3 regions of the Paraburkholderia sp. 32 genome follow, and region 2 is predicted to be linked to each of the others. Evidence: predicted binding sites of a transcription regulator. Region 2 holds the regulator's gene; each other region holds the start of a gene.
The links. The regulator HrcA, encoded in region 2, represses chaperone genes, less so after heat shock. The targets are predictions, from matches to a motif close to TTAGCACTCNNNNNNNNNGAGTGCTAA.

Region 1 (9,957 bases), 180 kb from region 2:
CGCGCGAAGCGCACGGCGAGGTCGAACCGAAGCGCGAACAGAAAGCGGCGCGGCCAGCGGCCGCACCGGCGGCAGTCGTTGCGGCGCACGCCGCGGGCGAGCCGCTCGCGCCGAACACGCTCGCGGGCGTGTGCGCCGCGCCGGGCATCGCGCTCGGCAAGCTGGTGCGCTGGGACGACGCGGATCTCGAGCCGCCGGAGCAGGCGAGCGGCACGTCGGCGGCGGAAAGCCGTCTGCTCGACAAGGCGATCGCGACCGTCGACGCCGATCTCGACACGATCGTGCGCGATGCGTCGCAACGCGGCTCGGTGGGCGAGGCGGGGATTTTCGCGGTGCATCGCGTGCTGCTCGAAGATCCGACACTGCTCGACGCCGCGCGCGATCTGATCAGCCTCGGCAAGAGCGCCGGTTTTGCGTGGCGCGAAGCGATCCGCGCGCAAGTAGGCATCCTGAGTAATGTGGAGGACGCACTGCTCGCCGAGCGGGCCGCCGATCTGCGCGACATCGAAAAGCGCGTGCAGCGCGCGCTCGGCTACACGAGCAGCGCGGCTCGCACCCTGCCGGACGAGGCGGTGCTCGCGGCCGACGAATTCACGCCGTCGGATCTGTCGTCGCTCGATCGCACGCGCGTGACCGCGCTCGTGATGGCACGCGGCGGCGCGACCTCGCACGCGGCGATTCTCGCGCGTCAGGCGGGCATTCCGGCGCTGGTCGCGCTCGGCGACGCGTTGCATGCGATACCCGAGGGCACTCAGGTGGTGGTGAACGCGAGCACCGGCCGGCTCGAATTCGCGCCGACCGAACTCGACGTCGAACGCGCGCGACGCGAACGCGCCCGCCTCGCCGACGTGCGCGAAGCGGATCGCCGCACGTCGCAGCAGGCAGCGGCGACCTCCGACGGCCGCGCGATCGAAGTGGCCGCCAACATCGCCACACTCGACGACGCGAACGCCGCGGTCGACAACGGCGCGGACGCGGTCGGCCTGCTGCGCACCGAGCTGCTGTTCATCCACCGCCCGGCCGCGCCGAGCGCGGACGAGCATCGCCACAGCTATCAGGCGATCGTCGATGCGTTGCGCGGCCGCACCGCGATCATCCGCACGCTCGACGTCGGCGCGGACAAGGAAGTCGATTATCTGACGCTGCCGCCCGAGCCGAACCCCGCGCTCGGCCTGCGCGGCGTGCGCCTCGCGCAGGTGCGCCCCGATCTGCTCGACGACCAGTTGCGTGGCCTGCTCGCGGTGCGTCCGGTCGGCGCCGTGCGCATCCTGCTGCCGATGGTCACCGATGCGGGCGAACTGATCCGCATCCGCAAGCGTATCGACGAGCTTGCACGCGAAGCGGGTAGATCGGAGCCGGTCGAAGTTGGCGTGATGATCGAAGTGCCGTCGGCTGCATTGCTCGCCGATCAGCTCGCGCAGCACGCCGATTTCCTGTCGATCGGCACCAACGACCTGACCCAATACACGCTCGCGATGGACCGCTGCCAGCCCGATCTGGCGGCGCAGGCGGACGGCCTGCATCCGGCGGTGCTGCGCCTGATCGCGGCGACCGTCGAAGGTGCCGCGAAGCACGGCAAATGGGTCGGCGTGTGCGGCGCGCTCGCCGGCGACCCGCTCGCGATGCCGCTGCTGGTGGGCCTCGGTGTGACCGAGCTGTCGGTCGATCCGGTCTCCGTGCCAGGCATCAAGGCACGCGTGCGCACGCTCGACTATCAGCTGTGTCGCCAGCGCGCCCGCGATGCGCTAGCGCTCGACTCGGCGCAGGCGGTCAGAGCCGCAAGCCGCGCCACGTGGCCCCTCGATTGAAACACTAACGAATTTGAGAACCCGCACGCCGTGCGCCCGGCAGCACGTCTGCCTTCACGCGCGGCGCGATTCTCCGTATAGCTGCACCACTCAACCAAGACCTACCCCTACGAGACAAAATTGGAGATACCGATGGATGGAAATCCGTTTCTGAAGATTCAGCGCCTGGGACGCGCGCTGATGCTGCCGATCGCGGTGCTACCGGTGGCCGGCCTGTTGTTGCGGCTCGGCCAGCCCGACGTGTTCAACATCAAGATGATCGCCGATGCGGGCGGCGCGATCTTCGACAACCTGCCGCTCCTGTTCGCGATCGGCGTGGCGGTCGGCTTCGCGAAAGACAACAACGGCGTCGCGGGTCTGGCTGGCGCGATCGGCTATCTGGTGCAGATCGCGGTGATGAAGGACATCAACGACAAGCTCAACATGGGCGTGCTGTCGGGGATCATCGCGGGCATCGTCGCGGGGCTGCTGTACAACCGCTACAAGGACATCAAGCTGCCCGACTACCTGGCGTTCTTCGGTGGAAAACGCTTCGTGCCGATCGTGACAGGGGTGGTCTGCGTGGTGCTAGGCATCGTATTCGGGCATGTGTGGGAGCCGGTGCAGAACGCGATCGACGTGGCCGGCCACTGGCTCACGACGGCCGGCGCGCTCGGCGCCTTCGTGTTCGGCGTGCTGAACCGGCTGCTGCTCGTCACGGGCTTGCATCACATCCTCAACTCGCTGACATGGTTTGTATTCGGCACCTTCACGCCGGCGGGCGGTGCGCCCGTCACGGGCGACCTGCACCGCTTCTTCGCTGGCGATCCGACCGCGGGCACCTTCATGACCGGCTTCTTCCCGGTGATGATGTTCGGCCTGCCGGCCGCATGTCTCGCGATGTATCACGAGGCGCCGAAAGAGCGTCGCGCGATGGTGTTCGGCCTGCTGTTCTCGATGGCGCTCACGTCGTTCCTGACCGGTGTGACCGAGCCGATCGAGTTCAGCTTCATGTTCCTCGCGCCGGTGCTGTATGCGATCCACGCGCTTCTGACGGGTCTGTCGCTCGCGATCTGCTCGGCGCTCGGGATTCACCTCGGCTTCACGTTCTCGGCGGGCTTCATCGACTACGTGCTGAACTTCGGTCTGTCGACGAAGGGCTGGTGGGCGATTCCGCTCGGCATCGTGTACTCGGTCGTGTACTACGGTCTGTTCCGCTTCTTCATCCGTAAGTTCAACATGGCGACGCCGGGCCGTGAGCCCGCCGCTGCCGACGAGCAGGTCGAGTCGTTCGCGGCGAGCGGTTTCGTCGCGCCGGCGGCTGGTGCGGCCGTGCCGCGTGCGCAGCGCTATATCGCGGCGCTCGGTGGCGCGGCGAATCTGTCGGTCGTGGATGCGTGCACGACGCGTCTGCGTCTGTCTGTGGTCGATACGGGGAAGGTCTCGGAAAGCGAACTGAAGTCGATCGGTGCGCGCGGTGTGCTCAAGCGCGGCACGAACAACGTGCAGGTGATCATCGGACCGGAGGCGGACATCATCGCCGATGAGATGCGTACGGCGATCGCGCAGGGTCAGGGCGACGCGGTGAAGGCGGCGGGTGCTGCTGTATCGGCGCCGGCTGCTGCCGCGGCGGCTACCGCTGCCGCGCCGGTCGCGCGAAACGCTGGGCACGCCGATGACGCGCAAGGCGGTCCGCTCGATCCCGATCCGCTGCGCTGGCTCGCCGTGCTCGGCGGCGCGGGCAACGTGGTGTCGCTGGATGCGGTCGCGGCGACGCGTCTGCGGGTAGTCGTGCGCGATCCGTCGGCGGTCGATCGTCAGCGCCTCGCGACGCTCGATACTGCGTGGGTGTCGACCGACACGTTCCATATCGTCGTCGGCGAGGCCGCGCAGCGCTATGCGCAGAAGCTGGCCGAGCGCCTGTCGTCGCAAGGCGGCGGCGCGGGCGCGGCGCCGGTGCCGGCGTGATCGGTTGATGGCTGTCGAGCGCTGTTGAGTTGCACGGCGATCGCAGCACGCCAATAAAAAAGCGGCACCTGGTCCCAAGGTGCCGCTTTCGCGTTTACGACCAGAGCGTGGCGCCTAGCGAGTCCCTCGCTTTGCCGAGCGCGCCACCTCGCGCGATTCGAGCCACATCACATTGACGACACCGAACGCCAGAGCGACGCCAACGCCGGGAATCCAGCTGAAATACCACATCGCCAACTCCTGTTTGCTGTTGAAGCGTCGTGCCGGTCAATACATCGAATGGTGGTTTTCCTTGATCGCCGCGGCGGTCACCTTGCCGCGCATCACGCGATACACCCAGCCCGTATAGAGCAGGATGATCGGCAGGAACACGATGACGGCGAACAGCATGATCTCGAGCGTCAGGCGGCTCGACGTGGAATCCCACATGGTCAGGCTGCTGCGGCCGTCGAGTGACGATGGCATGATGAACGGGAACATCGAGAAGCCCGCGGTCAAGATCAAGCCGACGATCATCAACGACGTCGACAGAAACGCCGTCGCCTCGAAGCGCGAACGCGCGAGCAGCACCGCGAGCACCCCGCCGAGGAGACCCGCGAGCGGCGCAATCGCCATCCACGGGTAGAGCGCGTAGTTGTTCAGCCACAAACCCGGCGCGCCGATCACGGTCTTCATCAACGGATTGGAGACGGCGTCGAGCGGCGGCGCGTCGACGATCTGATAGCCGCCGATCATCGTCGCGACGAGCGCGCCCGCGACGAGAAACAGCACCACCGTGCACAGCGCCGCGAGCCGCAGCGCCTTCGACGCGCGCTCGTGAACCACCCCATCGGTCTTCCACTTGACGAACGCGGCGCCGTGCGCGGCCAGCATCGACACGCTGACGAGTCCCGTCAGCAGCGCGAACGGATTGAGCAGGCCGAAGAAGCTGCCGTGATAGGTGACGCGCAGATCGGTATCGAACGAGAACGGCACGCCTTGCAGCAGATTGCCGAACGCGACACCGAACACCAGCGCCGGCACGAAGCCGCCGATAAAGAGGCCCCAGTCCCACGCGTTGCGCCAGCGCGGATCCTCGCGCTTGCCGCGATAGTCGAAGCCGACCGGACGGAAGAACAGCGCGAACAGCACGAGCAGCATCGCGAAGTAGAATCCCGAGAAGGATGCCGCGTAGGCGAGCGGCCACGCGGCGAACATCGCGGCGGCCGCGGTCACGAGCCAGACCTGGTTGCCTTCCCACGTCGCGCCGACCGTGTTCACGACGATGCGTCGCTCGGAGTCAGTGTTGGCGATGAACGGCAGCAGGATCGCTGCGCCCATGTCGAAGCCGTCGGTGAGCGCGAAGACGATCAGCAGTACACCTATCAACACCCACCAGATCAGTCTGAGAACTGCGTAGTCCATATGGGTTTCTCCTCCGGGGCGGTGCAGCGGTGCGTCATGCGGCCGTGTTCGACAGTGGCTGCGTCACCGGCTGTCCGATCTCGTGGTGATAGCGGCCCGTATGCAGCGACGAAGGGCCGAGCCGTGCGTACTTGAACATCAGCATGATCTCGATGACGAACAGCCCCGTGTAGAACAGCACGAAGCCGCCGATGCTCAGATACAGATCGCGCGGCGTCAGCGTCGACGCGGCCAGGTTGGTCGGCAGAATGCCCGCGATGCTCCACGGCTGGCGGCCCATTTCCGCGACGATCCAGCCGAGCTCGGCGGCGAGCCACGGCAGCGGAATCGCGATGACCGCCCAGCGCAGAAACCAGCGACGCTTTTCGAGCAGCAACGTGCGCTGCGCGCAGAACCAGAAGGCGAGCACGAAGGTCGCGAGGAACAGCAGGCCAAGGCCGACCATCGTGCGGAACGAGAAGAACAGCGGCAACACCGGCGGAACCGTGCTTCTTGCCGCCGCGGCGATCTGGTCTGGCGTCGCGTCGATGACGTTCGGCGTGAACCGCTTGAGCAGCAGGGCGTAGCCGAGATCGTCCTTGTACTTGTCGAACTCCGCATGCGCCTCGTCGCTGGAGTCGCCGCCCTTTAACCGCTGCAACGCCGAATAGGCGAGCATGCCGTCCTTGATGCGACCTTCGTTTTGGGCGATCAGGTCGCGCAGGCCGACCACGGGTTCGTCGAGCGAGCGGGTCGCGATAATGCCGAGCGCGTACGGCACACGGATCGCATAGTCGGTGCGTTGCTCTTTCTGATTGGGGATGCCAAATATCGTGAACGGTGCCGGCGCGGGCGCGGTCTCCCATTCGGATTCGATCGCGGCGAGCTTGATCTGCTGGACTTCACCGGTGCGATAGCCGGATTCGTCGCCCAGCACGATCACGCACAGCGCCGACGCGAGGCCGAAGCCGGCGGCGATCGCGAACGAGCGCAGCGCGAACTCGGTGTCGCGGCGCTTCAACAGATACCACGACGACACGCCGAGTACGAACATCGCCGCGGTCACGTATCCAGCTGATACCGTGTGCACGAACTTGACCTGTGCAACCGGGTTGAAGATCACCGAGCCGATGCTGTCGAGCTCCATGCGCATCGTTTGATAGTTGAACTTCGCGCCGACCGGATTGTTCATCCAGCCGTTGGCAATCAGAATCCACAGCGCCGACAGGTTCGAACCGAGCGCGACACAGAACGTGACGATCAGATGCTGGATTTTTGACAATCTGTTCCAGCCGAAAAAGAACAGACCGACGAACGTCGATTCGAGGAAGAACGCCATCAGCCCTTCGACGGCGAGCGGGACGCCGAAAATGTCGCCGACGTAATGCGAGTAATAAGCCCAGTTGGTGCCGAACTGAAACTCGAGCGTGAGGCCGGTCGCGACGCCCATTGCAAAGTTGATGCCAAACAGCTTGCCCCAGAACTGCGTCATGTCCTTGTAGATCTGCTTGCCGGTCATCACGTAGACCGATTCCATGATGACGAGCAGCCAGGCGAGACCGAGCGTGAGCGGCACGAACAGAAAGTGATAAAGCGCCGTGATGGCGAACTGGAACCGCGACAGTTCTACGACTTCGCTAACGGGCATGTTGATCACCTCGAGACGGATGCGGGGCGGGCACCGACAGCAGCGCCTGCGCGACCTGCTCAGGCGGCAGCATCATGTGCTGCGCCTGTGGATGATTGAAGAATGTGTACTTGAGCGCCATCAGTAGCACGAACTTGATGGCGAGGATGATGGCGATATCGCGCGCCAGCGTTGGACCGCGCACCCACCTGGTGAACCGGCCGCGCAAGCGCGACCGGACAGTGCTGCTGCGATTCAGGGCTATGGTCATGATCGGTCGAAGACGACTTCACGCCGGTGAGTCCGGCTGGATCCAGACCGCCCTGGCCGTCAGGCAGTCTGGCGAATGCATGCCGATTGTAGGAGGTGAACCTCGCGCGCTCAGGTTTAGCCATGCGGCAACACGTCGCGAAACTTGCCGCGTCTGTGCAGTATTGCTACCGGACTTGCGATACGTCAAGAAACGCTTACCGGCCTCGACAGGCCGGCTTGCGGATAGGCCGACGCGAATGCGCGGCCGCGGGGACGCAAGAAAGGGCGAAAAGAATGAAAAAGCCCCGCCGTCTTGCGAGGGCGGGACTTGAGCGCGATGGTCGCTAAATGGCGCGATCGATTAACGCGTGTCGTTTTTACCTATGTCATGGGCGGGACACAATTGACGCGCGCATGGCTTCGACGCTTTACGCGTATTCGGTCAGCGCGCCGCGCATCTTCTTCATCGCGCTGGCTTCGATCTGGCGGATACGTTCGGCCGACACACCGAACTCGTCGGCCAACTCGTGCAACGTGGAGCCGCCCGAGCCATCGTCGGCCACCTTCAGCCAGCGCGCTTCGATGATGCGGCGGCTGCGCGGATCGAGCGCGTCGAGCGCGCTTGCGATGCCGTCGCTTTGCAGCCGGTCGCGCTGACGCGAAGCCAGCACGGCAGTCGGCTCACTATGCGAGTCGGCCAAATAGGCGATTGGCGCGTACGACTCCTCGCCGTCTTCGACCTGACCTTCGAGCGCGATATCGCCGCCCGACAGACGCGTCTCCATCTCCGCGACCTCTTCGCGCTTCACGTTCAGCTCCTTCGCGAGACCTTCGATCTCGTCCGGCGTGAACGCGCCAAGCCCCTGCTTGTGGCTGCGCAGGTTGAAGAACAGCTTACGCTGCGCCTTGGTGGTGGCGACCTTCACCATGCGCCAGTTGCGCAGGATGTACTCGTGGATCTCGGCCTTGATCCAGTGCATCGCGTACGACACGAGGCGCACGTTTTGCTCGGGATCGAAGCGCTTGACCGCTTTCATCAGGCCGATGTTGCCTTCCTGGATCAGATCGGCGTGCGGCAACCCGTAACCGAGGTAGTTACGCGCGATGGACACGACGAGTCTCAGGTGCGACAGCACCAGGCGGCGCGCAGCCTCCAGATTGTCGTGTTCGCGCAATTCGGTGGCGAACTGGCGTTCCTCCGCCGGCGTCAGCATCGGAATCCGGTTGACCGCCTGGATGTAGGCGTCGATGTTGCCCAGGTGACCAGACAGCAGCGAGGAATGCGAGAGCGCCAGTGCACCTGCCGGAGCGGCCTTAGCCGACGACGGGCTCAAAGTACTCGGAAGGGTCATTGCATGGCTCACGTGTGAAGCTCCTTTGGAATCAGACAATAGCGTACTCAGTAAACGACTCCAGCGATGGATGTTAGCACTCAGATCTGCCGAGTGCTAATACTTAGAGGTCGCAGGGGCATCTGAGTTCCAGAAAATCCTATTGAGTTTCGATTTCTAATAGCCATCATACGCTCTATTTGTCTTGTGCGTTGGACCTGTACAAAGTACCGCCCGGAGCAGTTGCACGCTCATGTTTGACTGACATCGTCCCCGTTTTAAAGAGAATAATTGCTGGTCATTGGCATTATCTGGGAAATACTTGCTCCTGAATTCGTACTTGGAGTAAAGGGGGCGCTCGGTTAATACTCGGCAGTATGGGGGGCGGATGAACAGGCAGAATCTTGTGGTGCGTGGGCTTACTCTAAAAAGCACGTTTGCCGTTCTGCTCGTTCTGCTGTTGGGTGCGGCGGGCGCGTCCCAAGCTGAGCAGTTCGGCGTGCACGTGGCCGCCGGCGTCGGCGACCATCACGTCAGGACGCTCGATCTCGGCGTGGTCTGGGATCCAAGCCTGACATGGTGGCAGATCGGCGACTGGCATTTCGCGCTGCTCGGCGGGGCGCACGTCGCGTGGTGGCACACCAATGAAGGAAACGTTCACGACAACATCGGCGAGATCGGCGTGACGCCGGTAATCCGCTTCATCAGGTCGTCGGGTTCGGTGCGGCCATTCATCGAGGTGGGTGCCGGCGTCCGGCTGCTGACCAGCCCGCGCATTTCTTCCGACTTCACATTGGGCACCTCGTTCCAGTTCGCCGAGATGGCGGGCGTCGGGTTGCAGTTCGGCGCTCGTGAGCAGTATGTCGCCGGCTACCGCTTCCAGCATGTCTCCAATGGCGGTATCAAAGAGCCGAATCCTGGTATAAATTTCAGCCAGCTATATTTGCAATATCACTTCTGACCGTGGCCGCCTGCGGCTCGCGGTGTTCGAGGGGCTCTGCAATGGCGGCAAAGATGATCGAAGCGATTCGCGGGCTCGAGCGAGAGCGTTTTCGCGCGATGGTCGATGGCGATGGGCAGTCGCTCGACACGCTGCTCGCGGACAACGTGAGCTACGTCCATACGAATGGCAAGCGCGAGACGAAGCGGCAGTTCATCGACGGGATCACCGCGGGGCGCCGTCGTTATCGGCAAATCGAGGTGCAGTCGCAGGATGTCTTGCCGGCCGGGCGCGAGACCTACGTCGTCACGGGCCGCGCGCTGATCGAGATGGAGGCGAATAACGGCGCGCTCCTGTTTCCGATTGCCTATACCGCGATTCACACGCACGAAGACGGGCAGTGGCGACTGATCGCGTGGCAGGCGACCCGTTGCGCGCTCGAGTGAGATTCTCATCGGGCGGGCGCGCCTCGTGAGCGCGTCTCCAGCGGCAGCGGAATGTGGGTGTGCACTCCGCTGCAGCAGGCTCGAGGCCCAACGCGAATTCACGCGGTCGCGCATTCGCCAGCTTTGTCGCGGCTGTTTGCGCCGTGCTCGTCTACATCGGCATCCGCGTCGCGCGCCTCGCGCGTGCCGCGCATCGCTACCTGTCCCGCATACGGATGCCGCG
Region 2 (9,957 bases):
GGTCGGCGGATTCGTTTCGCTCGGACATGCTGCGGCGGCTGGGCGTATGGTAGTTTTGCGTGTTAACGACGAAATGTATCACATGGGAAAGCGTCGGCGGACCTCCTGCAAACCCTGTCCGACGGCCCGTGACGGCGATTGGCGAGGCCGTCCGGCACGGAGTCCGGCACGCTTGTCGCCGCATGCCGATGGCACGACGGAACGACACGACAACGACCCCGGAACGACACCCGGACACCGTCAGAATACCGCCGGACAAATTCGATCAAGCAACGAGCGAGCCAGATTTTTGATGACTGACGCCACCCTCCTGAGTTCCAGCTATTCGCACTATGCCGCGCGCGCCGCCGCGGCCCGCCCGCAACTGGTCGCGCATGTCGGCGCGCTGGCCGACGAACCGCTGACGCGCGAGCGCATCGACGCGCGTCTCGACGAACTGTGCGCCGAGGCGGCGGGCCCAGCCGGTGCGCCGGTCGACGAAGATGCGCTGAAGCGCGCGCTGCGCCAGCTGCGCACCGAAGTATTCTGCGCGGTGATGGAGCGCGACCTGGCCGGCGAGGCCGATATCGCCGAAGTCACCGGCGCGATGACCGATCTCGCGGAAACGACGATCCAGCGCGCGCTGACGGTGCTGAGCGCCGAGCTCGAAGCGCTGTATGGCGAGCCGCGCGACCAGCAGGGCGAACGGCTCACGCTTGGCGTGGTCGGTATGGGCAAGCTCGGCGGGCGCGAGCTGAACGTGTCGTCGGATATCGACCTGATCTTCGTCTATGAGGACGACGGCGAGACCGCCGGCGGCCAGCGCTCGCCGCTCGCGACCCAGGAGTTCTTCACGCGGCTCGGCAAGCGGCTGATCGGCGCGCTCGCCGAAGTCACCGCCGACGGCTACGTGTTTCGCGTCGATATGCGTCTGCGGCCGAACGGCGATTCGGGGCCGCTCGTATGCAGCCTCGGCATGCTCGAAGAGTATTTCTATGTGCAGGGCCGCGAGTGGGAGCGCTACGCGTGGATCAAGGGCCGGCTCGTGTCCGAGGGCGCGAGCGCCTCGGCGCAGCGGCTGCAGAAGCAGCTCGGGGCGATCGTCACGCCGTTCGTCTATCGACGCTATCTGGATTTCGGCGTGATCAGCGCGATTCGCGCGCTGCATCTGCAGATCCGCCAGGAGGCGCAGCGCCGCGCGTCGATGCGCCCCGACAAGGCCGACGACATCAAGCTCGGCCGTGGCGGCATCCGTGAAATCGAATTCAGCGCGCAGGTGTTCCAGCTGATCCGCGGCGGCCAGGACGCCGGCTTTCGCGTGCGGCCGACGCTCGCCGTGCTGCGCCACGCGGCCACGAATGGGTTGATGGATCCGTCGGTGTGCGTGAAGCTGTCGCAGGCGTATCGCTTTCTGCGGGAGCTCGAGCATCGTTTGCAATATCGCAACGACGCGCAGACCCACGCGATGCCCGTCGATGCCGAAGACCGCATGGCGCTCGCGCGCGCGATGGGCTGCGACGACTACCCGCAATTGATGACGAAGCTCGACGCGCATCGCGAGTTCGTCGAACAGCAGTTCGACCAGATTTTCGCCGACAAGGTGGGCGGCCGCGACGGTTGCGGCGCGCCCGAGGACGGCGCGGCCGCGTGGGTGTGGAGCAGCGCGCTCGCCGACGATAGCGCCGACGACGCACTGCGCGCGCGCCTCGTCGAACTGGGGGTGGCCGAGCCCGGTGAGCTGCTCGCCCGGCTGCAGGCGGTGTGGCGCTCGTCGCGCTACACGGGCCTGAACGAGCGCAGCCGGCAGCGTTTCGACATCGTCGCGCAGCGCGCGCTCGAAGCCGCGCGCACGCTGGAGCCGGCTGGGCGGCGCGGCGATACGGTCGCGCGCCTGTTCGATCTGCTCGAAGCGGTGAGCCGGCGCGGCGCGTATCTGGCGCTTCTGACCGAGTATCCGCAGGCGCTGCACCAGGTGCTGTCGGTGCTGGGCGGCTCGCGCTGGGCGGCCGGCTATCTGATCCGCCATCCGCAACTGCTCGACGAGCTGCTCGACGTCGAGGCGATCAACAGTCCGTTCGACTGGGCTGAATTCAAGCGTACGTTGCGTTTGCGGCTCGCCGCCGCCGATGGCGTCGAGCAGCAGATGGATCTGCTGCGTCACGCGCATCAGGCCGAGGTGTTCCGCATTCTGCTGATCGAGCTTGCCGGCAAGCTGTCCGTCGAGCACGTCAGCGACCGGCTGTCCGAGCTCGCCGACGCAGTGCTCGACGTGACGATCGAAGCCGTGTGGAAGCAGTTGGCCAAACGTCATCGCGACGTGCCGCGCTTCGCGGTGATCGCCTACGGCAAGCTCGGTGGCAAGGAGCTCGGCTACGCGTCGGACCTCGACGTGATCTTCCTGTACGACGATCCCGGCGATGCCGCCGCCGACGTCTATGCAACCTACACACGGCGTCTGATCACATGGCTGACCACCGCGACCGGCGCCGGCACATTGTTCGACATCGACCTGCGGCTGCGACCCAACGGCGAGTCGGGCCTGCTCGTCACCGACCTCGATGCGTTCCGCCGCTACCAGCTGCGCGAGGGCGACGCGGCGAATACCGCGTGGGTGTGGGAGCATCAGGCGCTGACGCGTGCGCGCTACTGCGCGGGCGATCCGGAGATCGGCGCGAAGTTCGAGGCGATCCGCGAACAGGTGCTGACGACGCCGCGCGAAGCGGCGCCGCTCGCGAAAGAGATCGTCGAGATGCGCGCGCGTGTCGAGGCGGGACACCCGAACCATACGCCGGCGCTGTTCGACCTGAAGCACGACCGCGGCGGCATGGTCGATATCGAGTTCACCGTGCAGTACTGGGTGCTGCTGCATGCGGCGCGCGATCCCGAGCTGATCCGCAATACCGGCAATATCGCGCTGCTGCGTGAGGTGTCGCGTTTCGGGCTGATGAGCGAAGCGGAAGCGGAGACGGTCGGCGCCGCCTATCGGCGCTATCGCAAGCTGCAGCACACGCTGCGGCTCGATGGGATGGAGAAGGCGCGGGTCGATCCGGCGCTGGTGGCGGCCGAGCGCGAGGCGGTGCTGGCGTTGTGGAAGAGGGTGTTTGGGTAGGGGCGCTCACGCACTTCGCGTAGCGCATCATGCGCGGCCGGGATCGGTGTGACGTCCCGGCCAAGCCGACTCAGCCGTGTGCGGCCGCCTATGCGCGGCGCAATTTCAGGCGGCCAGCATTTCCTTCGCGTGCTTGCGCGTGGTCGCCGTGATTTCGAGGCCGCCGAGCATTCGCGCGACTTCCTCGATGCGGCTCGCCTTGTCGAGCGAGCTCACGCTGCTGAGCGTGCCGCCGGTGCCGTTGCTCATCTTTGCGACCTGGAAATGATGATCGCCGCGCGCGGCGACCTGCGGCAGATGGGTCACGCACAGCACCTGGCGCGCCTCGCCGAGCTGATGCAATAGCCGTCCGACCACTTCGGCCACGCCGCCGCCGATGCCCGTATCCACTTCGTCGAAGATCAGGGTCGGTGTCGGGCTGGCCGCGCTCGCGATCACTGCGAGCGCGAGACTGATACGCGCGAGTTCGCCGCCTGACGCAACCTTCGCGAGCGGCCGCCGCGGCACGCCGGCATGACCGGCGACGCGGAACTCGATCTGCTCGAGCCCGTGCGCGCCGCCTTCGGGCAGCGGCACCAGCGCGACCTCGAAGCTGCCGCCTTTCATCGACAGTTCCTGCATGCCGGTCGTGACCGCCTCGCCGAGCGCCTTGCCTGCTTTCGCGCGTGCCTTCGACAGCTTTTTCGCCTCGGCGACGAACACTTCCTTCGCTTGCGCTTCGGCGGCGCGCAGGCCGTCGAGGTCGGCGGCGGCGTCGAGCGCGGCCAATTGCTTGCGCCGCTCGGCGTGTTCTTCCGGCAGCGTCTCAGGCCGCAGGCGGAACTTGCGCGCAGCCGAGTGCAGCGCGTCGAGGCGCTTTTCGACCTGCGCGAGCCGCTCTGGATCGAGCTCGAGCTTCTGCGCGTAGTGGCTCAGCGAATACGCGGCTTCCTGCAACTGGATTTCGGCCGGTTCGAGCGCGGCGAGCACGTCGTTCAGCGCCGGATCGATCTCCGCGAGGTCGCGCACCTTCGACACGATCGAGCCGAGATGCGTGATCATCGCGTCGTCCGATTCGGACAGCGCGCCGAGCGCTCCCTGCACGCCGTCGATCAGATTCGCGGAATGCGACAGCCGCCGATGCTCGGTGTTGACTTCTTCCCATTCGCCCGGCTGTGGCGCGAGCTTGTCGAGTTCGGTGAGTTGCCACGCGAGTCGCTCGCGTTCGAGTTGCAGCTCGCGATCGCGCGTTTGCGCTTGCTCGACGGCCTGCGCCTTGTCGCGCCACGTGCGCCACGCGCGCGTGACGGCGGCGGCCAGGTCGGACAGGCCCGCGTGCGTGTCGAACAGCTCGCGCTGCGCGTCCGGGCGCATCAGCAACTGGTGCGCGTGCTGGCCGTGAATATCGACGAGCATCTCGCCGACCTCGCGCAGCTGCGCGAGCGTGGCCGCCGTACCGTTGATGAACGCGCGCGAGCGGCCGTTCGCGTCGACCACCCGCCGCAGCATCACGGTGCCGCCGTGCTGGCCGTCGTCGGCCGCGCCGAGCGCCTGCGTGTCGAGCCATTGATCGACCTGTGCGTGCGTCTCGAACTCCGCGGTGATGTCGGCGCGGCTCTCGCCGGTGCGCACGACGCTCGCCTCGGCGCGCGCGCCTAGTGCCAGCGCGAGCGCGTCGATCAGGATCGATTTGCCGGCGCCGGTTTCGCCCGAGAAAACGGTAAAGCCGCTGTCGAATTCGAGATCGAGCGCGGCGACGATGACGAAGTCGCGTATCGAGAGGTGGCGAAGCATGGAGGTGGTCGGGTGAGCTTGGGATTCGGGTGGCGGCCGCGGCGGCGTGCGAAATCAAAGTGCCGCTTACGGCCTCGGGTCTTCTTCGTGCGACGGGTACTCGTGCCAGTGCAGCTTCTTGCGTAGCGTCGCGTAGTAGCTGTAGCCGACCGGATGCAGCATCGGCACCGTGTGGCGCGAACGGCGCACCTCGATCGTGTCACCGAGCTCCAGCGACGTGAACGACTGCATGTCGAAATTGACGTTCACCTCGCGCCCGGAAACGATCTGGATGCTGACCTTCGATTCGTCCGGCAGCACGATCGGCCGGTTCGACAGCGCGTGCGGCGCGATCGGCACGAGCACGATGCCCTGTAGTTGCGGATGCAGGATCGGCCCCTGCGAGGACAGCGCGTACGCGGTCGAGCCGGTCGGCGTCGCGACGATCAGGCCGTCCGAGCGCTGGTTGTACATGAAGCGGCCGTCGACCGACACGCGCAACTCCGCCATGCCCGAGAAGCCGCTGCGGTTGACCACCACGTCGTTGAACGCGAGCGCGTGGTAGATCGGCGTGCCGTCGCGCACGATGCGCGCTTCGAGCAGCACGCGCTCCTCGCGCTCGAAATTGCCGGACAGCATCTGCGGCACGATCTCGCGCATGTCGGAGATCGGAATGTCCGTGATGAAGCCGAGCCGCCCGTGGTTGATGCCGATCAAGGGCGTGCGATACGGCGCGAGCTGGCGGCCGATGCCGAGCATCGTGCCGTCGCCGCCGAGCACCACGGCGACGTCGGCGCGCGCGCCGATCTCGGCGAGACGCAGCGCCGGATAGTCGGTCACGCCGATTTCGGCGGCGGTGTCTGCTTCGAACACGACTTCCAGGCCGAGCTTCGCGATGCAGGCGGCGAGCGCGGTCAGCGGCTCGCCGATGCCTGGCGTATTGCTGCGCCCGACGAGCGCGACGGTCTTGAACTGGCTGGTCACTTGCATGCCGGCATTACACCATAGGTAGGGCCTGAAAAGAACCGCAGACCAACCCGGTTGTGGGGCGGCGCACGCAGGGCGTCTGCGTATGTCGCGATTATCGTTAGAATGGTGAAGACCCGATGACATGCGAGCCCGCCGACGGCGGTGCATTCGCCGGGAGCGGGCGCCGCGGGCGCTCTCGGCTGCGATGCCAATGAGCTAAAATTTTTCGCCATGCTAGATCCTCGCGCACAAACCCTCCTCAAAACGCTGATTGAGCGCTACATCGCCGAAGGTCAGCCGGTCGGCTCGCGCACGCTGTCACGTTATTCGGGCCTCGAACTGAGTCCGGCCACGATCCGCAACGTGATGTCGGACCTCGAGGATCTGGGGCTCGTGATCAGTCCGCATACGTCGGCAGGGCGCATTCCGACACCACGCGGCTACCGCCTGTTCGTCGACACGATGCTGACCGTCGAATCCGCCGCCGACGAGGAGGCGGTGACGCGCACCGTCAAGACCACGCTGCAGGTGGGCGAGCCGCAGAAGATCGTCGCCGCGGCGGCGAGCGTGCTGTCAAATCTGTCGCAGTTCGCCGGCGTCGTGCTCACGCCGCGTCGCAGCCACGTGTTCAAGCAGATCGAATTCATGCGCCTGTCCGACCAGCGCATTCTGCTGATCATCGTGACGCCCGAAGGCGACGTGCAAAACCGCATTCTCGCCACCCAGCGCGACTTTTCGCCTTCGCAGCTGGTGGAAGCCTCCAATTACATCAACGCGCACTTCGCGGGCCTCTCGTTCGACGAGGTGCGCCGCCGCCTGCGCGAGGAAATCGACGAGCTGCGTGGCGACATGACCTCGCTGATGCACGCGGCCGTCACCGCCAGCACCGACGAATCCGACACCGGCGAGACCGTGTTGATCTCGGGCGAGCGCAATCTGCTCGAAGTCGCCGATCTTTCGTCGGACATGGCGCGCCTGCGCAAGCTGTTCGATGTGTTCGACCAGAAGACCAGCCTCCTTCAGTTGCTCGACGTGTCGAGTCACGCGGCGGGCGTGCAAATATTCATTGGCGGCGAATCGAATCTGGTACCGATCGAGGAAATGAGCGTCGTCACCGCGCCGTACGAGGTGAACGGCAAGATCGTCGGCACGCTCGGTGTGATCGGACCGACCCGCATGGCCTACAACCGCGTGATTCCGATCGTGGACATAACCGCGCGGCTGTTGTCCATGACGCTCAGCCAGCAGTAGTCCTCGGGCTCCGCGGAACTGGCGTCATCGCAGTCCGTGGCGATCATGATGCGCGAACGCGCGGTGTCTGCCAATCGTCCGAATGGCCAGGGGTCTCTGGCGGCGCCGGGCAGAACTCGCGCCGCTATAATGAATCTCCATTGAATCGACTCGCCGCAAAATGCGGTGATTTCTGCTACCTATGCGCTTCGACCTCGAGCGGCCTTCACAGAACGCCACGTCGCATCGCGTCGCCGTGTTGCTGATCAATCTCGGCACGCCCGACGCGCCGACGCCGCGCGCGGTGCGCCGCTACCTCGCGCAGTTCCTGTCCGATCCTCGCGTGGTCGAAATTCCGGCGCTGCTGTGGCAGCTCATTCTGCGTCTGCTGATTCTGCCGTTGCGCGGCCGCAGCTCTGCGAAGAAGTATGCGGCGGTGTGGATGCCCGAGGGCTCACCGCTGCGCGTCCACACCGAAAAGCAGGTCGAGGGCCTGCGCCATCTGCTGCAACTGAACGACTACACGGTGCTGGTCGACTACGCGATGCGCTACGGCACGCCCGGCATTCCGGCAATGCTGAACCAGCTGAAGCTCGCGGGCGCCGAGCGCGTGTTGCTGATGCCGATGTATCCGCAGTATTCGGCGTCGACCACCGCGACCGCGTTCGACGAAGCCTTTTCCGCGCTCAAGCGCATGCGCAACCAGCCGGAAGTCCGCACCGTGCGCCAGTACGCCGATCACCCGGCGTACATCGCGGCGCTCGCCGCACAAGTGCACCACTACTGGCATCTGCACGGCCGCCCCGATTTCGCGGCGGGCGACAAGCTCGTGCTCAGTTTCCACGGCGTGCCCAAGCGCACGCTCGACCTCGGCGACCCGTACCACGAGCAATGCCAGCAGACCGGCGCGCTGCTGATGCAGGCGCTCGATTTGACGTCGGTCGAATGCCGCATCACGTTCCAGTCGCGCTTCGGCAAGGCCGAATGGCTGCAGCCCTACACGGCGCCGACGTTGAAGGAACTCGGCGCGGCAGGCGTGCGGCGTGCTGACGTGTTTTGCCCGGGTTTCACCGCCGACTGCCTCGAAACGATCGAGGAAATCGGCATGGAAGGGCGCGGCGAATTTCTGCAGGCGGGTGGCAAGGAGTTTCACCGGATCGCCTGTCTGAACGCGTCGCAGCCGTGGGTTGCCGCGCTTGGCGAAATCGTTGCGCAGCATCTGCAGGGCTGGCCCGTGCAGGCGGTGCCGGTGCCGCACACGACAGGAGCTTGAATACGCAGATGAACTACCGCATTTCAACCGAACCGGGCGCGAAATTGCGCATCGACAAATGGCTGTGGGCCGCGCGCTTCTTCAAGACGCGTTCGCTGGCCGCGGAGGCGGTCGACAAGGGGCGGGTGCGTATCGGCGGCGTCGCCGTGAAGCCGGCGAAGGACGTGCGTGTCGGCGATCTGGTCGAAATCGAGATCGAGCGCTACGTGTGGCAGGTGGAGGTGCTGGGCGTATGCGACGTACGCGGTCCGGCGAGCGTCGCGCAGACGCTTTATGTGGAAACCGCGCAGAGCAAGGCGAAGCGGCAGGTCGAGCAGGAACGGCGCAAGGTCTACCACGAGCCGGCCGCCGCGCTGCACGGCCGACCGACCAAACGCGACCGGCGCACTATCGACAGATTTTCAGGTGGGGATTGAGAAACTGCTCCACGGTGGCGTGTGCGCCGCCGTACTCGGTGGTGTGGTCGTTGACCGCACCGGACATGCAGATGGTCGTGGTGCCCGCGATCAGTACCAGTGCGACCACGCCGATTGCAAAGGTCAGTTTCACGGTACTCCCCTTGATGGGCTGAAACAGGCTATCGGAACGACTGTCAGGTGTCGGTAACGCTTACGTCAGATTAGGGTTAACGTGGCGTTGCTGCTCCATGACTGGAGAATAGGTCAGTTGCGGGCTGCACTCAATCTCTATCTGATTGCGCCACGGTGAGGCTTGTTACGGCGCATTTCGCCTGCACGTCGGTGGTGCGAAAAAACCCTCGACCCGCTTGAAACGGCTTTTTCAGGCCCCATCTGGGGTCCGGTCTGGCGGATCGGCGCGAAGACGCGTGTCGCGATTTTGCAAAGCATGAATCGTACTGTGTCGGAACGGCTTGCACCGCCTTTGGCTTTTACTTTTTAACGACTTTCAGCGACATGGAAAACACGCAAGAGAACCCGACGAGCCAGAATCCCACGCCCGCCGACGAAGCCGCGCGCCAGGCCGCCGAGGCGGCTGGGGCCGCTGCTCAACAGCCGGACACCGGCGCCCCCGCGGAACCGGCCCAGGGTGCCGCCGAGCAGGCGCTGGCCGACGCTCAGGCGAAGATCGCCGAGTTGCAGGAAAGCTTCCTGCGCGCGAAGGCCGAAACCGAAAACGTGCGCCGTCGCGCTCAGGAAGACGTCGCCAAGGCGCACAAGTTTGCGATCGAGAGCTTCGCCGAGCATCTGCTGCCGGTGGTCGACAGTCTCGAGGCGGCCGTCGCCCATTCGTCCGACGACTTGCAGAAGGTCCGCGAAGGCGTCGAGCTCACGCTGCGGCAGTTGAACGGCGCGCTCGAGAAGGGGCGCGTCATGGCGATCAATCCGGTCGGCGAAAAGTTCGATCCGCATCGCCATCAGGCCATTTCGATGGTGCCGGCCGACCAGGAGCCGAACACCGTCGTCGCGGTGCTGCAAAAGGGCTTTGTGATCGCGGATCGCGTACTGCGTCCCGCGCTCGTGACCGTCGCGGCGCCGAAGTAATCACGTCGACACTCGCTCCGGGCGTTCGCGCCGGTGGCGTCTGCTGCGTCGCTTCGCCTCGCTACGTGCCGCAAAGATCCATCGATTCAGGCACTTCCGGCGAACCACGCCGGGGGCGCCGCGCAGACTGACCGAGCGGGCTC
Region 3 (9,957 bases), 120 kb from region 2:
GTCTTCTTGCGGCGCGCGATGCGCGGCGGCGTGGAGCGCCCGGACGAACTCGAGGGGATGCTCGGCGTGCCGGTATTCGCGGTGGTGCCGCGCAGCCAGACGCAATTGCGCCTGCAGGAAAAGGTGTCGCTGCGCCAGCGCGGGCAGCATGTGCTGGCGCAACAGGCGCCCGAAGATATCGCGGTGGAAGGGGTGCGCAATCTGCGCACCTCGCTGCAGCTGTCGCTCGATCATGCGGCCAACAACGTCGTGATGATCACCGGTTCGCGGCCCGATGCGGGCAAGTCGTTCCTGTCGGTGAATCTGGCGACGCTGGTCGCGTCGGCGAACAAGCGCGTGCTGATCATCGACGGCGACATGCGACGCGGCGACGTGCATTCGCATTTCGGCGTCAGCCATCGGCCGGGACTGTCCGACGTGCTGTGCGGCGGCGATCTCAACGCGATGATCCAGCGCGACGTGCTGCCCAACCTCGACGTGCTCGCGAAAGGCACGCTGCCCTCGCACCCGGCCGAGCTGCTGATGAGCAAACGCTTCGAAGCGATGCTCGAGGTGTTGAAGCCGCAATACGACGTCGTGATCATCGACACGCCGCCGGTGCTCGCCGTGACCGACTCGACGCTGATCGGCAAATACGCGGCGACGACGCTGCTCGTCGTGCGGCATGGGCGTCAACCGCTGCATGAGATCATCGAAACCACCAAACGCCTGCGTAACGGTGGCGTCGGTCTGCGCGGCGTGCTGCTCACCGACGTTCCGCAGGAAGCGGCGTTTCTCGGCTCGGGGTATCAGGGCGGCTATTACGGCTACGACAGCATCGCCGGCTGACACTGCTGCCCGCGCGCGCGTCTTTCGGGGCGCCGCGCGGGCGGGCGTGATCGACTGCACGCCCGTGCCGCCGTCCCGCGAGATACCTCGCAATCCTTAGTGGTGACGCAGCAGATCGCGCAATGCGCGCGACTCTTCCGCCGTCGGTTGCATGGTTTGCCACGCCGACTCGTGCGACGCGAGCGCGACGAGCCGTTGCGCGGCCTTGCTGCTCGAATCGATCCGCAACGCTTCGTTGGCGTTGTGCGACGCGCACTCCCAATGTCCCACGTTGCTGCAGCCGCGCGCGAGGCTCAGCAACGCGTCGCGTTGCTGCTCTAGCGTGCTCACCTGGGCGCGCATGCTGCGCGCGCCGCGATTGTCGGGCTGCGCGGTGATTACGGCGGCGAGGCGTGCTCTGGTCGCCGCCAGATTGCCTCGTTGCAGATAGCCGTGCGCGGCTTTCAGATTGCGCTCGGCGTCGGCGCGCTGTTTGTCGGCTTGCGTGAGCGGGGCGGCCATCGTGTCGGTGTTGGTGCTGGTCGACGCGAGCGCCGTGCCACGCGGCGTGGGCGCGGAGATGGCCGCGCTCGATGTCTTCGTTGACGCTACGGCGCGCGCGGTCGTGACAACGGGCGGTGTCGGTCGCGCTGCGGTCGGCGTGGTCGCAACGACGGGCGTTGACGGTCGCGCTGGGGCGGGCGCGGTCGCCACGACGGGTGGAGCCGATCGCGCCACGGCAGGCGCGGTCGCAACGACCGGCGGTGACGATGGCGCGATGGTCGGTGCGGTCGCCACGATGGGCGGGCTCGATCGCGCTACGGCGGGCGCGGTCGCAACGACCGGCGGTGACGATGGCGCGATGGTCGGTGCGGTCGCCACGATGGGCGGGCTCGATCGCGCTACGGCGGGCGCGGTCGCAACGACCGGCGGTGACGATGGCGCAACGGTCGGTGCGGTCGCCACGACGGGCGGTGACGGTGGCGCGACGAGGGCCGCGTGCACGTTCGCCGGTTGCTGCCGCGCGACGACAACGGGACGCGGCCGTTGCGCGACGATCGACGCCGGCTTCGGCGCCGCGGCAACCGACGGCGCCGCATTCTGCGCAACGTTCTGTGCAGGGGCTTGGCCAGGGTTGTCCGGGCGCACCGTGCCGAAGACCGTGACCGGCGTGTCGACGCTCGCATCGTCGTCGTTGAGTAGAACGAAGGCGACGTATACGACGCCGAGCGTCGCGAGCGCGGCTGCGGCAAGCGCGAGCGGATGCCGCCGTCGACGCCCGCCCGGCTCGAACGTCGCTTCGTCGATCAGATCGTAGGGGCTCATCTTCGTTTGCGCGGAGCGTCGCGACGAACGGTCCGCGGGCAAGCTCGCGGCCGCTGGCAGCGGTTCGAGTTGCGTGCGCGATGCGCTCAGCGCCCGGGATCGCGCGGAGCGCTCGCCGGGCTTGTCGTCCGTATCGAACGAATCGATCGGCAGCGCATGGCATGCGGGACACGGCGAAAAGCGGCCCGACAGCGGCACGCCGCAGTATGCGCAGTGATGGAAAAACGGCTGGTCGGAGGTCGTGTCGCGCGGCATGGCCGTGTCGCTCCACTGGCGCCGAAGGGCGGCGCCATCAAAAAGAATGAATGCAACGACGCCCGCAAGCGGCGTCGGCCGGACTACTGGACGACGTAACCGCGCGCCTGCATGCACGCGCCGTAGGCGGCCCAATAGCGGGTCATCGGCGGCTCGGGCGCGGGCAGCGGCGGCAGCTTCACGTTCGACGCCGCGTTGGCCTGCAGCGAAGCGGCCGCCCCATCCGACGCGCCGGGTGCCGCGGTCGCACTGGGGCCCGTTGCCGCTGCCGATGCGTTCGGCGGTGCATTCGCCGCCGCGGTGGCCGGCGCGCCTGGCGCGCTGGCGCCGGCCGCGGCTTCGTTCACCGGTTTCGCCGACGATGCACCGCCAGGCGCTTGCGCCTCAGCCAACGGCGCGCTCGCGGCTTCGGGCGCGCTCGCGCTCCACGGCAGCGGCGTGGCTGAGAAGGAACTAGGCGGAAGCGGCGGCTTCGACGGTACGCCGGTCGACGCACCTTTGGCCGCGGGCGGCTGACGCGGCGGAATCTGCGACTCGTGGGCCATGTTGACCCCGGTCACGCGGTTCGCCTCGGCGTAGCACATCGCGTTGTCGATGCTGCGCTCGTAAGGGCTCTGACTTCGGATCGGATAGGTGACAGGCCGCCACGCGAACGCGGCAGTGCTCGTCACCAACAGCGTCAGTACGGTATATGTTCTAAATGCCATCGCAGTCACTCCCGCAGCGATGTCTCGCCTTTTTGTGTTTGATTTCGTGTCGTGCTTTCGTTCTGTGCTCGTTGCGCGTCGTGTTCGAGCTCGTTCTCATGCCTGGCGCTCGTGCTTCTGTCGCGGCTTGCCGATAGGCCGTGGCGTTGCGGTGCTTGGCGCCACGGCTCCCCGGAACGGGCACGTCGCGAATGCCGCTTTAACGAGCGTAGCACCGCGGTTTGGCCACGCGATGCATCGGATAGCGCGCGAAAACGCCATCGTGCAGTGCAATCAGGACACAATCGGCGAGGCGGCGTTGAAGATCGGGACAATCCCTGGTCACCACGAAGGATCGTCAGGAGTCGAAGATGAAAAACCTATCGTATCGCTATCGGCCGCTTTGCGCAGCGTTCTGTCTGTCGGTGCTGTCGCTCGCCGCGCCGCTCGCGAGCGGCGCGAGCGACGCCAACATGAGCGCGGAGACGGCGGGTGAGCGCGCAAGCTTCGCGCAGGCGTTTTGCGACGTGTCGCCAGAGCGGATCGGCGCCTATAAGGAGCGGCTCCGAAAGGTCCTGACCGGTGCGACCGATTTCGATCAGCACTGGGACACGGGCTGGCACCGCGCCGACATCACCAATAGCCAGATGAACGCACTGCGCGAGCGAGATCCGAAGGAATTCGCGGCGCGCATCAAGGTCAATTGCGAACGGCTCAAGTGGATGGCGGGTAATGCGTTGCACCGGCCTGCGCAGAAGTGAAGTGAAACGAGCGCGCTGTCGGGCGACCGAAACTGGCGGATCGTGGCCTCATGCAGAAGGCTTCGGCGGGCTGAATCTCGCGCGGCTGTATTCCGTGACATGCGAACCGACTGGAACCGGAAGCTTTTTGCATCACTCGACGGTTTCGGCCAAAAATACACATTATTATGACTTTCGATTAATGTTCGGCTAACCGTCGAGTAGTCTGCAGATGTAACTCTCAACGACTTTTCGAGCATGTAACTAATTCGCGAATATCGTTTTGTCCGTACTGCGGCACATTTGCGGCGGTAATGAGGCCTGCTATGTGAATATTAGCTAACGTAATGCCGGACCGACCTTCTGCTGGGCAAGTTTCCAGATCAAACGCTGTTTGACCTTTTGCCGTTATCGTTTCGAAGTGAGGAGCGATTATGTTGAACCCGAAGACGTTCGGACACTTCCTTTGGCTCGTCCGCAAGACGTGGATAACACGCGGGCCGCGTTTGTACTACTCGCAGTTTGGAGAGGACGCGGTGTTGCGCGAGATAATCAGTCCCCGGTGCAATAAGGGTGTTTATGTCGACGTTGGTGCATACCACCCTGTCAAGTTCTCGAACACACATGCGCTTTACAAGCGTGGTTGGCGCGGCATCAACATAGACATGGATCCAGTGAAAATTGAAACGTTTTCTCTTGCGCGGTCTGGTGATGTCAATGTATGTGCGGCCGTCTCGAACGAGAAACAGCTCAAGGAAGTCTATAATTTTTCAAATTATGGGTTGACTTCGACCATAGATCCCATAGTGGCTGCGGCCGAAGTCCAGAAGCCTATCTCCGTCCGGACCGTTGAAACTACCACATTGAACGACGTTCTCGAGCACACCCCGTACGCCGGTCAGGAAATCGATCTGCTTTCCATCGACGTGGAAGGTCACGATTACGAAGTCTTGCGATCGATTGATATCAGCAGGTATAAACCAAAGATCATTATTGTGGAGTCTACGCTGACTTCGATAAGGGAAGTAATAGATTCCGCCATATTTCGCTATCTGGAGGAGCGCAATTACCGACTGGTCAGTTGGACATATTTGTCGCTGATCTTCAGAGTGGAAAGATCTCAAATCTTTCGCACTCAGTTATAGCGTTACGGTTCTGCACGTATCGTCCTTGCAGCTGCTATCAATTTCACAATCCCACTATCAACGGCCGCTGCAACGGTCCAGATATACCTGGACCGACTGGTGCCTCAGCCGTGAAGCACATTCATGAGCCCCCTCGACTTGCCTGAAGGCTGACTATCGTAACGGCCCGCGCTTATGGGGGATTTCCCTGGGTTTGACGTTTCGAGCGGGCTCTCCCCTCCGAAGTCGCTGCCTCGTCATGGTTCGCCTCTTCCTTCACGAAGGGCCGAATCTCAATGCGACACGTCGGTAAATCATTGTTTTATTAGAGAAAATGCCGAACGGCAGACGTTCCGCACAGGGCGGGGTTCAAGCCCGAGCGAATCACGTTTCAGGGTAGTGAACTTCGACCGCGTTCCCCCCTTCTTGAATTTGTCACTGCCCGTCCATATAATTAGCACTCGCTGCACGAGAGTGCTAACAACATCTCCGGTTGGCTCGGCCAGCCGGGTTTTTCTCAGCGTTCTTCAGTCTCAATCAGAGAGGAGTATGTATGAACCTTCGTCCTTTGCATGATCGCGTGATCGTCAAACGTCTGGATCAGGAAACCAAGACCGCGTCGGGCATCGTGATCCCCGAAGCCGCAGCGGAAAAGCCGGATCAAGGTGAAATCCTCGCAGTCGGCCCGGGCAAGCGCGACGACAAGGGCGCAGCCATTGCGCTCGACGTGAAGGTCGGCGACCGCGTCCTGTTCGGCAAGTACGCAGGCCAGACCGTCAAGGTCGACGGCAACGAACTGCTCGTGATGCGCGAAGAAGACATCATGGCCGTGGTGCAGAAGTAAGCGCAAGGTCGCTACTTCACCGGTTATATCCAAAGTATTCAAGGAGTTAGAAGATGGCAGCTAAAGACGTCGTATTCGGTGATTCCGCCCGTGCCAAGATGGTCGAAGGCGTGAATATTCTCGCCAACGCCGTGAAGGTCACGCTGGGTCCGAAGGGCCGCAACGTGGTTCTCGAGCGCAGCTTCGGCGGCCCGACGGTCACCAAGGACGGTGTGTCGGTCGCGAAAGAGATCGAACTGAAAGACAAGCTCCAGAACATGGGCGCGCAAATGGTCAAGGAAGTCGCTTCCAAGACCAGCGACAACGCAGGCGACGGCACGACGACCGCTACGGTTCTCGCGCAATCGATCGTCCGCGAAGGCATGAAGTACGTCGCATCGGGCATGAACCCGATGGACCTGAAGCGCGGTATCGACAAGGCCGTTACAGCCGCAATCGAAGAACTGCGCAAGATCAGCAAGCCGTGCACGACCAACAAGGAAATCGCCCAGGTTGGCGCGATCTCGGCGAACAGCGATTCGTCGATCGGTGAGCGCATCGCTGAAGCAATGGACAAGGTCGGCAAGGAAGGCGTGATCACCGTCGAAGACGGCAAGTCGCTGCAAGACGAGCTGGACGTCGTCGAAGGTATGCAATTCGACCGCGGCTACCTGTCGCCGTATTTCATCAACAACCCGGACAAGCAAGTCGCCGTGCTCGAGAACCCGTTCGTGCTGCTGCACGACAAGAAGGTGTCGAACATCCGTGACCTGCTGCCGGTGCTCGAGCAAGTCGCGAAGGCTGGCCGTCCGCTGCTGATCATCGCTGAAGACGTCGAAGGCGAAGCGCTCGCAACGCTGGTCGTCAACAACATCCGCGGCATCCTGAAGACCGTTGCCGTCAAGGCTCCGGGCTTCGGCGATCGTCGTAAGGCGATGCTGGAAGACATCGCGATCCTGACCGGCGGTCAGGTCATCGCTGAAGAAACCGGCCTCACGCTCGAGAAGGCAACGCTGGCTGAACTGGGCCAGGCGAAGCGCATCGAAGTGGGCAAGGAAAACACCACGATCATCGACGGCGCTGGCGAAGCAGCGAACATCGAAGCTCGCGTCAAGCAAGTGCGCACGCAGATCGAAGAAGCGACCTCGGACTACGACCGTGAAAAGCTGCAAGAACGCGTCGCCAAGCTGGCAGGCGGCGTTGCAGTGATCAAGGTCGGTGCTGCGACCGAAGTCGAAATGAAGGAAAAGAAGGCACGTGTCGAAGACGCACTGCACGCAACGCGCGCGGCTGTGGAAGAAGGCATCGTGGCGGGTGGCGGCGTCGCGCTGATCCGTGCACGTACGGCAATCGCTGGCCTGAAGGGCGCTAACGCCGATCAGGACGCAGGTATCAAGATCGTTCTGCGCGCCATGGAAGAGCCGCTGCGCCAGATCGTCGCCAACGGTGGCGAAGAAGCGAGCGTCGTCGTGGCAGCGGTTGCTGCTGGCAAGGGCAACTACGGCTACAACGCAGCGACCGGCGAGTACGTCGACCTGGTCGACGCAGGTGTCGTGGACCCGACGAAGGTGACGCGCACGGCGCTGCAAAACGCAGCTTCGGTTGCTGGCCTGCTGCTGACGACCGACGCAGCTGTCTGCGAACTGCCGAAGGAAGATGCTCCGATGCCTGGCGGCATGCCCGGCGGCATGGGCGGCATGGGCATGGACATGTAATTCCGCTCGGGCCTCGTGGTCCGGCCGCGTGGTTGAACTGCCGCGCGTCTGGATCACGGCCGAGGCCCGGCTGGAAGTCCATGTGGGGAGTGCGCCGCGAGGCGTTTCCCCAAACGAAAAAACCCGCTTATGCGGGTTTTTTTTCGGTTGGGGCCGGCGTTGATGTGCTTGCTGGCGAGCGCTTCCGGACGCCCTTTTATGCGGATCAGGCGCCCGCGGCGCGAGCCGTGCGATGAGAGGACCTTCCGAGGCACTTTTCGCGCAGGTAGTGGAAGATCTGCGCGACGCTTTGCGCGGGGCTCAGCGTTCCCGTGTCGACGTGCAGGTCGGGATCGATCGGCGCTTCATAGGGCGCTGATACGCCGGTGAACGAGCTGATCTCGCCAGACCTCGCTTTCGCGTAAAGACCTTTGGGATCGCGGCTCGCGCAGGTGGCGAGCGAGGCGGACACATAGGTTTCGACGAACTTGTCGGCTCCGATGATCGCGCGCGCCATTGCCCGATCTTCGCGTAGCGGCGAAATCAGCGCGGAAATCACGATCAGACCCGCGTCATTCATCAATTGGGCGACGTGCGCGACCCGGCGGATGTTTTCGCGCCGGTCGTCGGGCTCGAATCCAAGGTCGCTCGCCAGACCGTGGCGGATGTTGTCGCCGTCGAGCACATAGCAGGCGTGACCGAGCGCAATCAGCTGCTCCTCGAGCGCGAACGCGAGCGTCGATTTGCCGGCGCCGGACAGGCCGGTCAGCCAGATCGTGGCGGGCATCTGATCGAACATGCGTATGCGGTCCTGCAGCGCGATCTTGCCGTGGAAGCGTTGCACGAACTGGGGCGGCTCTTTCATGGATAGGTTCTCTTGGCTCTTCTGGCTCATTCGCAGTGCCAGCCTTGCCGCCACGTGCCGGCGTTGTGCAGGCTTTCGGTGGAATTGGCAATGGTAACGCGAAAGCCTTCCGGAATATCGTTCGGCAGTGGAATCGAAAATCCGCTGTATGCGCTCGGATAGCCGGCGCTCGCCACATCGGGCCGCGGCTCGCCGCTGCAGCCGGTCGCGACGATCTGCGTGCCGACCCGCACCTCGAGCGGTACCTGCCGCTGCGGCTCGCTCAGGTTGACGGCCCAGCCGCACACTACGCCGTCGCGCACCGTGTCGACAAAACCGTCGAACAGGTCGACCGGCGGACGCTGCCGGCTTCGCGCGAACTCCAGATAGGTGTCGATCGGCGCGAGATCGAAGCGGCGGATCACCTCATGCACGCGCGACAGGAATGAGCCATCGATGCCGAAAACCGTCGCGCTATAGACGTGCGGATTCTCGAGCTGATTTATTTCGGACTGAATCACGCGGACCAATTCGAGCGCATTCGAAAAGACGCTGCCCGTTTCATTCGCATAGGCTTCGACGATTCGATTCGCGTCGCGGAACAGTTCGTAATCGAGGCTATTGTCGTCGATGAACTTTTGTCTGGCTGCTTCGCTGATGTGAGCCTTGCCTTTCGGCGCACCATTGGTGCGATTCGCTTCGAAGCAGAACGGTAATTTCATCCCTGTCGAACCGCACAGCCGCAATAAGAATTCGCTCATGTCCTCGCAGACGCCGACGGTTCCGATCTGTTCGCGCAAATGGATTTGCGCGACGGCGAGGCTCGCTTCGTTGACCGCCGGCTCGCCGCTCAGCATCTGCACGAACAGATTCCTGCCGCCGAGCGATTCGCTGACCCACTCGTCGAGCGACAGTACGCCTTGCAGCGCCAGAGCCTCGGTCGCCGACACGCTGACGCCGCGCGTGATCTGGCCGTTCTTGCCGTTCGCCGCATACCAGTAGTGCGAGATCTGGCGCGCGAGCGGATCGCGCAGGATCGTGCAGTAGTTGACCGGATATTTGATCATCCGATGAATGCCATACGGTAGATGACCGCCGCCTACCTGCGTCTCGAGCAGCTTTGCGCGACAGTTTCCCCAGCCATCCTGATCCCAGACAAAGCTAATGAATTGGTCATTACCTTTATTCAAATCAAAAAACGAAATAACGGTCGAACCGCCGCATTTCGGTGGATGGATGAAGAAGGTGGGAAAGGACATGTGGGGACATATGACTGATCGTAATGCGTAAAGTCTAGACAAAAGATGTCATCGGCGTTGTAACGTTTGATTACGCGGTAAAACGTCTGGCTGCATCGCCGACAGCAAGATTCATGCGGCTATGCAAAATAAATTGACCAGGATGCCCGCGAGACGAACTGGGCGCGGCAGTATCGATAGCTACGCGCTAATTACATTGTTAAATTTGGATAAATCGAATGGAAAGTCGCACCAATCGCGAAAGTCGCATTAATGAAAAAAACGGCTGACAGCGGGTTTTTAGTCGATGCCGACAAATGGCGAGGTCAGTGCCGCGCTTCCCCCGGCGCCGTGCCCTTGCCTTGCGCGGGCGGCGTTTCGTCTTCATCGCTGCTGCGCGCCCAGAAGAAGCGATCGGGC

Region 1: the regulator HrcA is predicted to act here: its motif matches at 8,443-8,469, upstream of rpoH (RNA polymerase sigma factor RpoH).
Region 3: the regulator HrcA is predicted to act here: its motif matches at 5,393-5,419, upstream of groES (co-chaperone GroES).

The regions. Positions count from the first base shown of each region.
Region 1 is NZ_JBNDKD010000003.1:2,778,895-2,788,851, forward strand. Features, by position in the region: gene ptsP (phosphoenolpyruvate--protein phosphotransferase) at 1-1,808, shown strand, start outside; gene nagE (N-acetylglucosamine-specific PTS transporter subunit IIBC) at 1,941-3,755, shown strand; gene cydX (cytochrome bd-I oxidase subunit CydX) at 3,870-3,986, opposite strand; gene cydB (cytochrome d ubiquinol oxidase subunit II) at 4,023-5,159, opposite strand; gene OKW26_RS35735 (cytochrome ubiquinol oxidase subunit I) at 5,194-6,786, opposite strand; gene cydP (cytochrome oxidase putative small subunit CydP) at 6,776-7,036, opposite strand; gene rpoH (RNA polymerase sigma factor RpoH) at 7,446-8,381, opposite strand; gene OKW26_RS35750 (acyloxyacyl hydrolase) at 8,737-9,309, shown strand; gene OKW26_RS35755 (nuclear transport factor 2 family protein) at 9,351-9,734, shown strand; partial or broken gene OKW26_RS35760 (2-isopropylmalate synthase) at 9,932-9,957, opposite strand, start outside.
Region 2 is NZ_JBNDKD010000003.1:2,960,014-2,969,970, forward strand. Features, by position in the region: gene OKW26_RS36510 (YhdP family protein) at 1-28, opposite strand, end outside; gene glnE (bifunctional [glutamate--ammonia ligase]-adenylyl-L-tyrosine phosphorylase/[glutamate--ammonia-ligase] adenylyltransferase) at 293-3,088, shown strand; gene recN (DNA repair protein RecN) at 3,194-4,861, opposite strand; gene OKW26_RS36525 (NAD kinase) at 4,928-5,830, opposite strand; gene hrcA (heat-inducible transcriptional repressor HrcA) at 6,041-7,060, shown strand; gene hemH (ferrochelatase) at 7,242-8,312, shown strand; gene OKW26_RS36540 (RNA-binding S4 domain-containing protein) at 8,321-8,728, shown strand; gene OKW26_RS36545 (hypothetical protein) at 8,700-8,861, opposite strand; gene grpE (nucleotide exchange factor GrpE) at 9,227-9,814, shown strand.
Region 3 is NZ_JBNDKD010000003.1:3,080,637-3,090,593, forward strand. Features, by position in the region: gene OKW26_RS37055 (polysaccharide biosynthesis tyrosine autokinase) at 1-828, shown strand, start outside; gene OKW26_RS37060 (hypothetical protein) at 925-2,388, opposite strand; gene OKW26_RS37065 (hypothetical protein) at 2,472-3,095, opposite strand; gene OKW26_RS37070 (hypothetical protein) at 3,446-3,835, shown strand; gene OKW26_RS37075 (FkbM family methyltransferase) at 4,249-4,959, shown strand; gene groES (co-chaperone GroES) at 5,492-5,782, shown strand; gene groL (chaperonin GroEL) at 5,836-7,476, shown strand; gene cysC (adenylyl-sulfate kinase) at 7,682-8,320, opposite strand; gene OKW26_RS37095 (chondroitin 4-O-sulfotransferase) at 8,347-9,366, opposite strand; gene OKW26_RS37100 (hypothetical protein) at 9,388-9,576, shown strand; gene OKW26_RS37105 (hydroxymethylpyrimidine/phosphomethylpyrimidine kinase) at 9,864-9,957, opposite strand, start outside.